Regions from separate parts of the Nonomuraea sp. NPDC049028 genome, predicted to be linked through region 2. Evidence: riboswitches for the same ligand, from Rfam matches in the RefSeq annotation. Region 2 holds a riboswitch; the other holds the start of a gene.
The links. A riboswitch is a leader RNA that binds a small molecule or an ion and turns the genes downstream of it on or off. The one in region 2 is predicted to bind cyclic di-AMP.
Positions count from the first base shown of each region.

Region 1: it holds a riboswitch for cyclic di-AMP, as region 2 does, so the genes downstream of both, ACGFJ2_RS07025 (CHAP domain-containing protein) here and ACGFJ2_RS24665 (C40 family peptidase) in region 2, are expected to answer to the same signal.

Region 1 is NZ_JBICTR010000002.1:149,696-156,099, forward strand. Features, by position in the region: gene ACGFJ2_RS07010 (M56 family metallopeptidase) at 1-690, opposite strand, end outside; gene ACGFJ2_RS07015 (BlaI/MecI/CopY family transcriptional regulator) at 687-1,049, opposite strand; gene ACGFJ2_RS07020 (four-helix bundle copper-binding protein) at 1,270-1,677, shown strand; gene ACGFJ2_RS07025 (CHAP domain-containing protein) at 1,903-2,574, opposite strand; cyclic di-AMP (ydaO/yuaA leader) riboswitch at 2,587-2,733, opposite strand; gene ACGFJ2_RS07030 (C40 family peptidase) at 3,290-3,730, shown strand; cyclic di-AMP (ydaO/yuaA leader) riboswitch at 3,908-4,062, shown strand; gene ACGFJ2_RS07035 (CHAP domain-containing protein) at 4,077-4,808, shown strand; gene ACGFJ2_RS07040 (M56 family metallopeptidase) at 5,147-6,103, opposite strand; gene ACGFJ2_RS07045 (BlaI/MecI/CopY family transcriptional regulator) at 6,100-6,404, opposite strand, start outside.
Region 2 is NZ_JBICTR010000006.1:276,837-283,240, forward strand. Features, by position in the region: gene ACGFJ2_RS24650 (NYN domain-containing protein) at 1-596, shown strand, start outside; gene ACGFJ2_RS24655 (C40 family peptidase) at 681-1,655, shown strand; gene ACGFJ2_RS24660 (hypothetical protein) at 1,924-2,058, shown strand; cyclic di-AMP (ydaO/yuaA leader) riboswitch at 2,535-2,693, shown strand; gene ACGFJ2_RS24665 (C40 family peptidase) at 2,767-3,282, shown strand; gene ACGFJ2_RS24670 (hypothetical protein) at 3,478-4,389, shown strand; gene ACGFJ2_RS24675 (M48 family metallopeptidase) at 4,401-5,924, shown strand; gene ACGFJ2_RS24680 (glycosyltransferase family 4 protein) at 5,921-6,404, shown strand, end outside.

The sequences.
Region 1 (6,404 bases), on a different contig from region 2:
GGCGACGTCATCGGCCAGCAGTTCCACAAGGTGGGGCACCGCGGTTCCCGTCGCGGCGAACACGGGAAGTCCGGGAAATGCCTTGGCGGCGACCTGGGCGGCCGTGAGCAGGAGGTGATGACGGCCGGTCACATGGGCCCGTTCGTGGGCGAGCACCGCAGCCACCTGACGGTGATCAAGCGCCGCGAGTGCTCCACTGGTGATCACGATCACAGCGCGGCGGCCTGGGACGCAATAGGCAGCGGGCTCGTCGTGCTGGACGACGAGCGCGCCGAGCTCTTGCCGCTCGCGTCCGATCAGCCGGACAGCCTTCCGGTGCCTGATTCGGCAACGCCGTCCGGTCCAGAGCACGGTCAGGCTGGCCCAGCCGACCCTGATGGCGATGCCGCCGGCGACGGACAGGCCCGCCAGCGCGGCCAGCGGGCGGGCCGTGAACGGAGAAACATGACCCGACAGCATCTCACCACAGGTTATGATCAGCGCGGCGACCTCGTCCCCGATGGCGTGGGCGGGGAAGGCGAGCTGCAGCCCGGCCAAGGCTCCCGACGCGATCACCGATGCACAGCCGGCCAGCCACGCGGCGATCGACAGCCGGGGAGAGTCGCGAAGCCGTTGGCTGCGCATGATTAGTCGTGGCAGTCCCCATGCCGTGATCGCCGCATGCGCAACAAGGGCGCCCTCGACGATCACTGCTGGTCGCTTCGGTGAATGGCGGCATCGAGGGCAGCGTGCTCCTCAGGGGTGAGCCGCTCCAGGAAATGGACGAGCGTCATGGCCTGGTTGCCGCCCTTGGCCAGGGCCTCCTGCATGATCTGGGCGCTGTAAGCCTCGTGGCTCATCACGGGCTCGTACAGGTAGGCCCGGCCGGATGGGTGGCGGCGCAACAAGCCCTTCTTGTGGAGGTTGTCCATGACCGTCATCACCGTGGTGTAGGCAAGGACCCGGCGGCGCTGCAGCGCCTGAAGCACCTCACGAACAGACACAGGGCCGTCGCATGACCAGATGTGGCCCATGACAGCGGACTCCAGCTCACCAAGACCGCGCGCCATCCCGCCCCTCCTAATCCTATCCATCATAGTAGCGATGGTTGGCGACGGCGCGAAGACTGCTGCTCGGATGTGGCCCGTCTCCCTGCATTCATCTCCGTCCGGAGCGGTCGACTATCTACTGCTTCGTGTAGTGGGAGAGGTGTTACGTGCGCGGGGGGATGGGTAACGGAGGTCTGAGCCGCCGTCGCGGTGGCCGGTGCAGCGAAAGCGAGGACGAGAGATGACGTTGCAAGTCGGGGAGATGCTCTCCGCCTACCCCAAGGACCTTGGTGATGTCAACCAGGCGAAGCTTACGAAATGCATCGAAGAGTGTCTCCGGTGCGCTCAAACGTGTACGGCCTGCGCGGACGCCTGCCTGAGTGAGGACATGGTGGCCGAAATGGTCAAATGCATACGCAGCGATCTGGACTGCGCGGACATCTGCGAGACCACTGCGCGCGTGCTCTCGCGGCACACGGGCTATGACGCGAACATGACGCGTGTGGTCCTCGAAGCCTGCGCCCAGGCATGCAAGGCGTGCGGCGACGAGTGCGGGCGGCACACCAAGCACGCCCACTGTGGCATCTGTGCACAGGCCTGCCGTGACTGCGAACGCGCTTGCCGGGACCTGCTTGGGGTTCTCGGCTAGGCCTCGGCACGACCGGAAGTCGATCTCCTAGGACGACGTGCCCGGCATCACGGGGGCGAATGCCGAGTACGTCCGAACGGATGGCTGCGGTTGTCCCCTCCCGGGAGGACCAGCCAGCCGACTTTTCACTATATGACATAGTAGGATCGGCCGCTAATGCTGATGCGCGGATAACCGCATAGCAGCTCTCTTACAGCAATTGCCGAAGCGACGGCTTCCCTGATGTCAGGACTTGTACTGCGGATAGCCATAGCCGACGACGTCGGACTTGGGTCGCACCCGCTCCTCGACCTTCCCATTGCCGGTGTTGCCTTCGATCGCGGTGATGGTGCCGTCGCGGTTGTCCTTCTTCACCAGGCCCATGTGGTCGATGGAAGTAATGCTCTTGTCGCCGCCCCATGCGTAGTAAACGACGGCTCCGGGCTTGGCAAGGGTGCCCCAGCGTCCGTTGTTCTTGAACCACCGCGCCCATGTGACCGTATAGGCGTCCCATCCCATCGTCGGCCTAACGCCGGTCTGCTCACCGACCCAAGAGACGAACATGGCGCACCACGGAGCGTTGGCGTAGGCCTGAAGGCTTCCTCCGTCGCGGGCCAGAGTCTCCTGGGCCCTGGGGGAAGTCATGTACCAGCTGTGGAATCGGGTGCCGCCGCCGCTGGCGTTCTCCGTCGTCCCCACCTGCTGCTGGGCCAGCTTCAGCACGGCGTCCGCCGTGACCTGGCGCTGGGGCTGGGAGGAAGTCGCAGACCGCGAGACGCCAGTTTGGGTCTCGCTGGCGTGGTCGCTGGCGAAGGCGGGCGTACTGGTGATGAGTGCACTGGCCACGGCCGCTGCGGCGAGGGTGAGGCCGTGCTTACGGGCGGACCTGCCGTAGTTCGGCAAGAGGTGTTTGGACATGCGGGGAATGGCTCCTTGCTTCCATGCCGCCTACCGGGTTAGCTGACGGGTTCGGGCGTGGAAGTGCCCTACGGAGCCCCGTTGGGACGGGCGCACCGATTCACCCCAAGAAAGTGGATCCCCGGCTCCGCGAGAAAGCGGACTCGGCGGCCGCGGCTGCGATCTGCACACAACGCCGGTGCAGACGAGACGCGGTCTCGGCATTACAGGCCACCATCGGAACGCTGCGGCCTTGGGCCTGTAAAGGTATGCAAGCCAAATGGCCAGCGCAAGCGAAACCTTTGGAAGCCGACCCGAAGGCCCTGTGTGGCCTAGGGTTCAGCCATTAATCCTTTACCTTTACCACGGCGTGGTGCCGTGCCTGAGCGTGGGCCGCTGTGTCGCTGTTCGGGTTGTGCATAATGTCGCAGTGACTATGAACCGTAGTAGCGTGCTGCCCCGAGCGGTGTACCTCGTGGCCGGACTCGTGGTTGCAACGCTGATGGCGGGGATGTTAGCCCTCGTCGACTACGAGCGACCGGCGAAGCCGCCCCGGCGTCTTCGGGCTGGACCCGGGAAGCCGGGCAAAGCTCGCCGGCGCCTGAACCGCCTGTTGTGGCGGCCCTCGACCGTCTGCGGGAGCCACACCTGCTTGTGGTCGCGAATCGTCCGCTGCCTGAACAAATGATCGAGCGGGTTCGAGTACGCAAAAGTGTGAGCTCCATGGAGATCGTCGATGCGGCGGCGATACCGCTCGGCGGTAGGAGGGTGGGAACGGTGGGGGTGGAACCATCGACCTTCCGGGCCTACACGCCCAAGCCGACCGTGCGCGGCGGCGAAGAGCAAACTGGGCGCCCCGTATGTCTGGGGCGCCGAGGGACCTGACGCCTTCGACTGTTCCGGCCTGATCCAGTGGGCCTTTGGCAGGGCGGGTATTCGGCTGCCGCGGGTGACGCATCAGCAGTTCGCCAGTGGACCCCGGGTCCCGTTTTCCCAGATGCGATCGGGTGACCTGATCTTCTGGCGGCTGGACCCCACCAACCCGGGCTACATTTCCCATGCCGCGATCTACTGGGGCGACGGAAAGATGATCCAAGCCCCGCAGGCGGGGGACGTCGTCAAACTGGTGCCCGTCCACACGCGCAATCTCGCAGGCGTGGTGAGGGTGATTGAGTGATCACGCGTTGACCCGCTGCGGTGCTTGCCTTGCGTATAACAACGTGTAGCGCACGGTATTGGTCGGTCTGCGTTGGATAGATCTTTTATGCCAAAAATCTCATTTCGGTAACCAGTCACCCTTTCTACCTACTACAGTCCTTCGTACTTGCCGGTGACTTGCCTTCGCGGTGGAGGCGGCCGGCTGGTGCCGAGGCCCGCGCCGCGGGAACCGGGGAACCAGAGCCTGGAGCGATCCACGCATGGGGTGAATCCGCCACGGATGCGGCGGTAGGGCGTCATCTCCTGGCCCGAACCCGTCAGCTAACCCGGTAGGCCATTAGGAGAAAGGGTCAAACCCCGGACCTATGCCATCCATTGTGGACGGGCTGCTCGACGCTGCCCAGAAAAATCTCGGCTATCGCGAGAAAACCGACGGCTACAGCAAGTTCGGTAACTGGTACTACGCCAACGTGGACAACAGCGACCCCTACTTCAAGACCGCCCCATGGTGCGACATGTTCATTACCTGGGCCGCCAACCAGGCGGGCGTCGAGAAGTACGTGGGGGATTTCGCCTACACCGTCGACCACGCCAAGTGGTTCAAGGAGCAGGACGCCTGGAGTGACAAGCCGGAGCCCGGCGCCATCGTCTTTTACGACTGGAGCGGGTCACGCGATGTGGAGCGGATCGACCATGCGGGCATCGTCGAGAAGGTACAGGGAGACCAGATCTCCACGATCGAGGCCAACGTCGACAAGGTGTGGCTCAAGCGCAAGGACAGGGACCAGAGCAAGGTCGTCGGCTACGGCCTTCCCCGCAAGGTCAAGGAGAAGTTCGGGGAGGGTGAGACGTTCGTCCTGACGGGCGGCAACCCGCGGACGCCTCTGGTCCGGAAAGGGGTCGTGCAGGCGGCGGGGAAGGCGCAGGAGACCGATGTCGTCCTGCCGACGGCCTCCACGGAGAGCATCGCGGTGTCTGGGGTCGTGTTCGCGGGCGTGCTCTGCGTTGCCGTCGTGGTCAGGCAGGTGAGACGTCGAAGCTCTGCCAGAGGCAGGCAGCAGCGGTATGCCGGCCGTCACCGTTCGATCATGGCGTAGCGGTTCATGATCTCGCAGGGCGGAAGGCGACGGTGAAGTCCGGCCCGCCGTTCTTGGGCCCATAGACCGTGCCGTCCTCGGTGGCGGCTACCAGTCGCTGCGGGTCGGGTGTCCGCCAGCGCAGCAACCTGCCGAAGCAACTGGGCTGCGCCATGTTGGAGGACGGCTTGGTGGAGGTCAACGAGTTCGGGCAGAGCTCGGTGAAGGGAGTCTTCGCGGCCGGCGACATGGCCAGGCGGGCGTCCATGCCGTTCCCCGGCTGGCCAGGTGATCATCGCCGCCGGTCAGGGCGTCACCGCGGCCCTCGTGATCGATCAGGAGTTGCTGTACGCCTGAGCTCAGAGCAGCGAGAGCGTGTGGCAATGATGCGCGATCAGCGCGCTCACCCCCGGAAACACCGCCAGAGCCGCCGGTCCTGCGAGGAACAAGGTGACGGCCACCGTGCCCACCAGCCGCTCGCGGCGGTGGAGCGGCGCGGCCGGATTGAGCATGCGGCGCACCCTGCTCAACGCGTTCTCGCCTGCAGCGCCCAGCGCGAACGCGGGCACCCGCCCGGTGGCCAGACCGACCAGAGCCGCGGCGAGGTGCAGGCGCGGATGCTGTCCCGCGGCCACATCGTCGGCCCGCAACTCCACCAGGCGGGCCACCTCCGCTTTGGCCGTTGCGAACAGCGGGAGAGCAGGAAATGCCTTGGCCAGGCCTTCAGCCAGGGCAAGGAGAAGATGGTGGCGTCCCCGGAGATGGGCTCGCTCGTGCGCCAGCACCGCGGCCACATGCTCGGGCGGCAGAGCGTGGAGCGCCGCCGTGGTGATCACGGCCTTGTTCGCCCTGCCGGGCAGGCAGTACGCGAGCGGCTCGTCGTACTCCAGGACCACCGCGTCCAACTCGCCGTCACGCCGGCCCAGCAGGCTCAGCATCTCCGAGTGCCGGGCACGCTCGCGCCGTGAGGTCAGCAGCACCCTGATCACGCAGAACACAGTCCGTGCGGTGATGAACCCGCTGACCAGGACGGCCAGCCGGAATCCGGCGGAGGCCACGTCGACGTCGGATCCGTGGCCGAGAAACTGCTTGCACACCTCGAACAGCCTGGCCAACCCGTGCCCGACCGCGTCGCCGGGGATCGCGGCACTCAGCGCGGCCATCACCGCCGAGAGGACCGCGGAGATGTCCGCGGCCAGCCACATGGAGATCGCCAATCGGGGGGCCCGCTCGGCCCAGGCGGCCTTGACGAGCAGTCGCGGCAACACCGTGGCGGCACCCACGGCGTAGACGACGAGGACCAGGGCGACCGTCATGATCGACGGGTGTGCGCCGGGAACACCTGAAGGGCGGATTCCAGCGCGGCAGCCTCCTCCGGGGTCAGCCGCTCAAGGAAGTGAACCAGCGTGGCCGCCTGGTTACCGCCGCTGGCCAGCGTCTCGCGCATCAGCTCGGCGGTGTAGGACTCCTTGGTGCCGACTGGCTTGTACACGTACGCCTTACCCACCGGCTCGCGCTTCAGCAGGCCCTTTTTGTAGAGCTTGTCCATCACGGTCATCACGGTGGTGTAGGCGATCTCGCGATCCTGTCGCAAATCCTTCAGCACGTCTCTCACCG
Region 2 (6,404 bases):
GCAGGAGCATCGAGGACGCCCGCGTCAGGGTGCTGCTCGACGCGCTCCAGGACGCCTCCGCCGGGCTGCGCAGGGAGCTGGCTCTGCCCACCATGATCAGCAGGCCCGCCGACTCGGTGGCCGCGCTCACGGGCGAGCGCCCCGGCGTCAGGGGCGTGCCCGCCCGCGCGCTGGCCGACGACGACCCGCAGCTGCTCGACCAGCTGCTCGCGCTGCCGCAGGTGCACCTGATCATCGATGGCTACAACGTGACCAAGACCGGCTACGGCACGCTGACCCTGGCCGATCAGCGCAACCGGCTGATGACCGGCCTCGGCGGGCTGGTCGCGCAGACCAGGGTCGAGGTGACCGTGGTCTTCGACGGCGCCGAGCTCAACGCGCCCGTCCAGGTGGTGGCGCCGCGCGGGGTGCGGGTGCTCTTCAGCGCACCCGGCGAGATCGCCGACGACCTGATCCGCCAGCTCGTCCGCGCCGAGCCGCCGGGCCGGGCCATGGCGGTGGTCTCCTCTGACCGTGAGGTGGCCGAGTCCGTCCGGCGTATGGGAGCCAGACCGGTTCCGTCGGCTCTGCTGCTGCGCAGGCTGGGCCGCGCGTAGATTACGAATCGGTTGTTAGGGTGAAAGCACACCCGCCACTTCTGTACCATTTCGCCCCAGATATATTCCCCTGGAGGCGACACTGTGAGGTTTGGCCGGGCGCCACTGGCCGCGGGACTCGCGATCGGGCTGCTGCTTTTCCCCACAAGCGAGGCACTGGCCGCGCCGAAGCCCACGATCAAACAGGCGAAAGCCAAGCTCAAGAAGCTGAACGATCAGGCCGACAAGGTCGTCGACCGCTACAACACGGCGACCGAGAAGTACAAGGCGGCCCAAGGCGAATACGGCAAGCTGAACGCCAGCTACAAACGCAAGCTTGAGACGGTCGCCACCCTGCGCGCCCAGGTCATCGACATGGCCGTCGATACCTACACGCGCGGCCCCGACGCCACTTCCTGGCCCACGATGATCGGCCAGCCGGATCCCACGGGCCTGCTGGGCGGCATGGCGCTCGCGGGGCAGCTGTCGGAGGAGAAGGTGGCGCGGCTGGCGGCCTTCGATCGCGAGAACCGCGGGCTCAAGGACGAACGCGACAAGGCCGAGGCGGCGCTGCAGGCGGCCGACAAGGAGCGCGACGGGGTCGAGAAGGAGCGCTCGGAGGTCCGCAAGCTGATCGCGAAGCAGAAGAAGCTGCTGGACAAGCTCGGCGCCTACAAGACCGGTGACCCCAACAGCACCGGCATCAAGTACACGGGCTCGGCCTCCGGCAACGCGGCGGCGGTGCTCAGGTTCGCTTACGCGCAGGTGGGCAAGCCGTACGTGTTCGGCGGCACGGGACCGAGCGGCTGGGACTGCTCGGGCCTCACGCAGGCGTCGTGGCGCGCTGGGGGCGTGTCGCTGCCCCGGACCACGTGGCAGCAGTGGGCCTGGGGGTCGTCCCGCAAGGTGGATCTGAAGGACCTGCAGCCCGGCGACCTGATCTTCAGCTCAGGGCTTGGGCATGTCAGCATTTATGCGGGCAACGGGCAGATCGTGCACGCCCCCCAGACCGGCGACGTGGTCAAGGTCGTCACTCTGTCCTCCTATGGCGGCACCCTGGTGGGAGCTATCCGTCCGTAGGTTGTTCCGGGTGAAGAACCACTGATTTCTGTACGGCAAGCACGGTGAGCCCCACCCGCCGTCCGTGGCTGGGCTCTGTCCAGGGACACGCTCCTCCGGTGGAGCGCGCTGGGCGCCGTGACGTGCGTCCTCTTGACCCGGTCCGTGGTTTCCGGTGGCCATGGACCGGATGGTCCGCCGATTAACGCTTGGCGGTCCACGTGGGCTTGCCGGCTTGCCGGCCAACGGACCTCGGCCCGGTGGTCAATGGACCTCGGCCGGGTGGTCAATGGACCTCGGCCGGGTGGTCAACGAACTCGGCCCGGTGGTCAACGAACTCGGCCCGGTGGTCAGCGGGCTCCGACCGGCTGTTCAACGGGCTCTGGCCGCTTATTCAACTGCACCCGACCGGCTGTTCAACTGATCCCGATTTGCTGGTCGCCGGACCTCGGCGCGCAGGCCGATGCCGCTGGCCGGGTCGCTGAACGCTGCTGGAACGCCTTCAGCGGGTGACGACGATCACTGATCCCGGCCCGTCGGCGACCCTGGCGACGGCCACATCCGCGCAGTCGCGACACGATCACGCGCCCTCTGGGCGTGTTGCTAGCGGGACCAGTGTGACAAGAGTGACAAAAGGGACCTGACAGATCACTGTGTCGTCAAGTGTGAGAAGGGTCACATTTGAATAACATAACCCGGCGCTCCAGCTGGGGTTGGGGACTTTACTGACACCTCTGAGTGATCCTGACAACCCCATGACGGCTTTGCCAGCTCGTTACTCAAGGGCGTAGCTTCTGGCGTCGCGGCGAACAAGCCATGGCGTCGCGACTCTCCATCGGGTCCCCGATGTGGACAGAAAAGAAATCCGTTAGGTCGCCGCCCTTCTACATGTCATTACGTGGCGGTGGCCTGCCGAGTCCGTGCAGCCAGGAGGCACGGAGCCGGGGACCCAGCGATCCCGCTCCCGGGATCAGGGGTGAATCGGCGCGTATTGCGCCGTAGGGCGACTTCCAGGCCCGAATCCGTCAGCTAACCCGGTAGGCGTTCGTGGAAGTCCCAAGGAGAAATCCTGTCTACCTCCCCCAGTAACCCCCGTCTGTCCCGCATTGCCCTGAGTGGCGCAGCGCTCACGATGACCGTGACGGCCGGAGGTTTGGTCCTCCCTGCCCCGACGGCGCAGGCGGCGACAACGCGTGATGCGGCCGAAGTTTCCGGGACCAATACAGCGGCGAAAGCCGTCAGGTCCGTGAAGAAGGTCGCGCAACAAACAGCGGTCGCTCGGCAAAAGGTGAAGGCCCGTACGGCCGTCGCCGTGGCCAAGGACCAGATCGGTGACCCGTACAGTTACGGGGCCACAGGACCTGGTTCCTTCGACTGCTCCGGTCTCGTCCAGTACGCCTGGAAGAAGGCCGGCGTCAAGATCCCGCGCGTGACGAACAGCCAGTTCGCCCGCATCAAGAAGAAGGTCTCCTGGAAGAATCTGAAGCCAGGTGACCTGATGTTCTTCTATGGGCTCGGCCATGTGGGCATGTATGTCGGCAACGGCAAGATGGTCCATTCGCCGAGGACGGGTTCGACGGTGCGCGTCGAGAAGCTCAGCGGATGGCGCAAGGCGTCGTTCGTGGGCGCGGTGCGTCCCGGCCTGTAAGTCCGGCCTGATCCGGCCTGCAAGACCGTCACGAAGGTCCCGTCCCAGCTGGGACGGGACCTTCGCGTGTTCCGGGCCCTTCCGCGACGACGAGCCGACGCTTTGCGCGACGACGTGCCGGGCCTCTGCGCGACGAGGAGCCGGGTCTCTCCGCGACGGCCGGTTCGCGGCGCGGGACGACTACGATCGGGGAACGTGTCCGTGCAGGTGAGCCGCCGAGTCTTGGGGGTGGGGGTGCTGCTCCTGGCCCTCGCCTCGGCCAGCGCCGCCCCGCACCGGTCTCCAGGGACGGACGGCCTCTCGGCAGCGGTTCGTGACCTGTCGACCGGTGGGCCTGATCAGTCGGCGACCGTCCACACCCCGGCGGCCGGTGATCGTGAGCTTCCGGCGGAGGCGCGGGGACTCTGGGGGGACGGCTCCGAGGTCGTACGAGGTGTGCGTTCGGTCGTCGTCGGTCAGCACGCGGCGCCCGAGTCGCTTCGTGATCTGGCGCGCCGGGCCGATGCCGCCGGGTCGCGGGTCTCCGCCGTGCTCGGCCGCCCCGTACGGCCCGTGGTGCTCGTGCCCGGCTCGGCGGCCGAGGCTGCTCGGGTGGCCGGGGTGGGGAGTGTCGACGGGCTGGCGGCGGTGGCCGATGGCGGGAGAGTGGTCGTGGTGCCCGAGAACTTCGCCCGGCTGACCCCCACCGGGCGGGACATCGTGCTCACGCACGAGCTCACTCACGTCGCGGCCGGGACGAAGCGGTTGCCGGTGTGGCTCTATGAGGGGTTCGCCGACTACGTGGGCTACCGGGACGCGGGGTTGCCGGTCCGGGTGGCCGCCGCTGAGTTGGCCGCCGAGGTGCGGGCCGGGCACTTGCCGGGCGAATTGCCAGGGCCTGCGGCATTCGCACCGTCCAGCCGGGAGCCTGCACGTCTGGCACGGGCGTACCAGGAGGCGTGGCTGGCGTGTCGCTTCATCGCCGAGCGGTTCGGTGAGGGGACTCTGGTGAGGCTCTACCGTGATGCCCAGACGGGTGGCATCGACCGGGGGCTCACCAGGCTCGGGCTCTCGGCAGGGACGCTGACGGCACGGTGGCGCGACTACGTGCGGGACCAGCTTGCGTAAGGGGAACGCGGATGGACGATCTGCAGGGCACCGACGACAGCATGCCGCCGCCTGACGACGACGCGGGCCCCGATCGGAACCCGGCACCACAGCCCGGCGAGGACGCCGCATCAAGCGACCCCGCCACGTCAGGCGGTACCGCCGCGCCACACGACCGCGCCGCACCAAGGGACCGCGCCGTGCCAGACGACCGTGCCACAGCGAGCGACCGTGCCGCGCCAGACGACCGTGCCGCGCCGAGCGACCGTGCCGTGTCAGGTGGCTGGGTCGCGGACGGTGGGGACGTCGCGTTCGGCCGGGCCGGTGCCGGTTGGGCGCTGGTCGTGCTCGGTGTGGTGATCCTGGCCGTGGTGGCGTTCACGACGCCCTGGCGGGTGATGCCCTCGGGCACCCCCACGGTGACGCCGGATCCGGCGCGCGACTTCAGTGCCGCCGAGATCGCCAGGGCCGCCGCCTTCGACGCGGCCACGAGCCTGCCCGGTTACCTCTCCCTCGGGCTGACCGTGCTGTTCGCGGGGTTGCTCGTGCTCACGCCGTTCGGTGCCAAGGTGCTGAGTAAGCTGCGCGGGCCGTGGTGGGTGCGGGTCGTGCTCGGGGTGGTGGTGCTGACCGCGATCGTCGAGGCGATCAGGTGGCCCCTGGGCATCTGGTACGAGGTGCGGCTGCGCGACTACGGCCTGTCCACGCAGGACTGGGCCGGCTGGACCGGCGACCGGCTCAAGAGCCTGGCCGTGAACGTGGTGCTGCAGTCCATCATGGTGCTGGTCGTGGTGGCGCTGGCCAGGTGGCTGCGGCGCTGGTGGATCCCGGCCGCCGCGGGCGCGTTCGCGTTCACCTTGGTGGCCTCGTTCGTGTACCCGGTCGTGTTCGAGCCGCTGTTCAACGACTTCCGGCCGATGCCGGGCGGCGCGCTCAGGGCGAACCTGATGATGCTGGCCGAGCGCGCCCATGTCCCGGTCGAGGACGTGCTGATCGCCGACGCCTCCCGCCGGACGAACGCGCTCAACGCCTACGTCTCCGGCTTCGGCGCCACGCGCCGGATCGTCGTGTACGACACGCTGCTGCGGGCCCCGCAGTCCGAGGTCGAGCTGGTCGTGGCGCACGAGCTGGGCCACGCCAAGTACGGGGACGTGCTGGTCGGCACGCTGGTGGGCGGGCTGGGCGCCGCGTTCGGCGCGATCCTGCTGTTCCTGCTGCTGGGCATGCTGCGGCGGCGCACGGGCATCGCCTCGGCGGCCGATCCACGGGCGGTAGGAGTGATCATGGGCTTGATGAGCCTGGCCACGGTCATCTCAGGACCGGCCCAGAACGTGGTCAGCCGCCACATCGAGGCCCGCGCCGACCTCCACGCCCTGAACCTCACGAAGGACCCGGCCACCTTCATCTCCATGCAGAAACGCCTGGCAATTACCAATATTTCCGACTTGTCGCCGGATCCGGTGGAATATGCCCTCTATGCGTCACACCCCACCGGCCCCCAACGCATCGCCATGGCCCGGGAGTGGGCCGCGCTGAACGGCCAGCAGCAGCCGTGACCGGCGTGCTCATCGTCACGAACGACTTCCCGCCCCGGCCGGGCGGCATCCAGTCGTTCGTGCACGGGCTGGCCCTGCGCACCCCTGGCGTGGCCGTCTACGCTCCGGCCTGGCAGGGGTGCGCGGAGTTCGACAGCCGCCAGCCGTACCGGATCGTCCGGCACCCCACCTCGCTCATGCTGCCCACCCCGGCGGTCGCCCGCCGGGCCGCCCGCCTGCTGGCCGAGCAGCGGGCGGACACCGTGGTGTTCGGCTCGGCGGCCCCGCTGGGCCTGCTCGCGCCGGGGTTACGGGCGGCCGGCGCGCGGCGCGTGGTGATGCTCACCCACGGCCACGAGGCGTCGTGGGCGAGCGCGCCGCTGTTCCGCGGGGCGCTGCGCAGGATCGGCGCGCACGCCGACGTGGTGACCTACCTCGGCGAGTACACGCGCGCCCGGCTGGCCGCGGCGATCTCGCCGGCCAAGCTGGTACGTCTGGCGC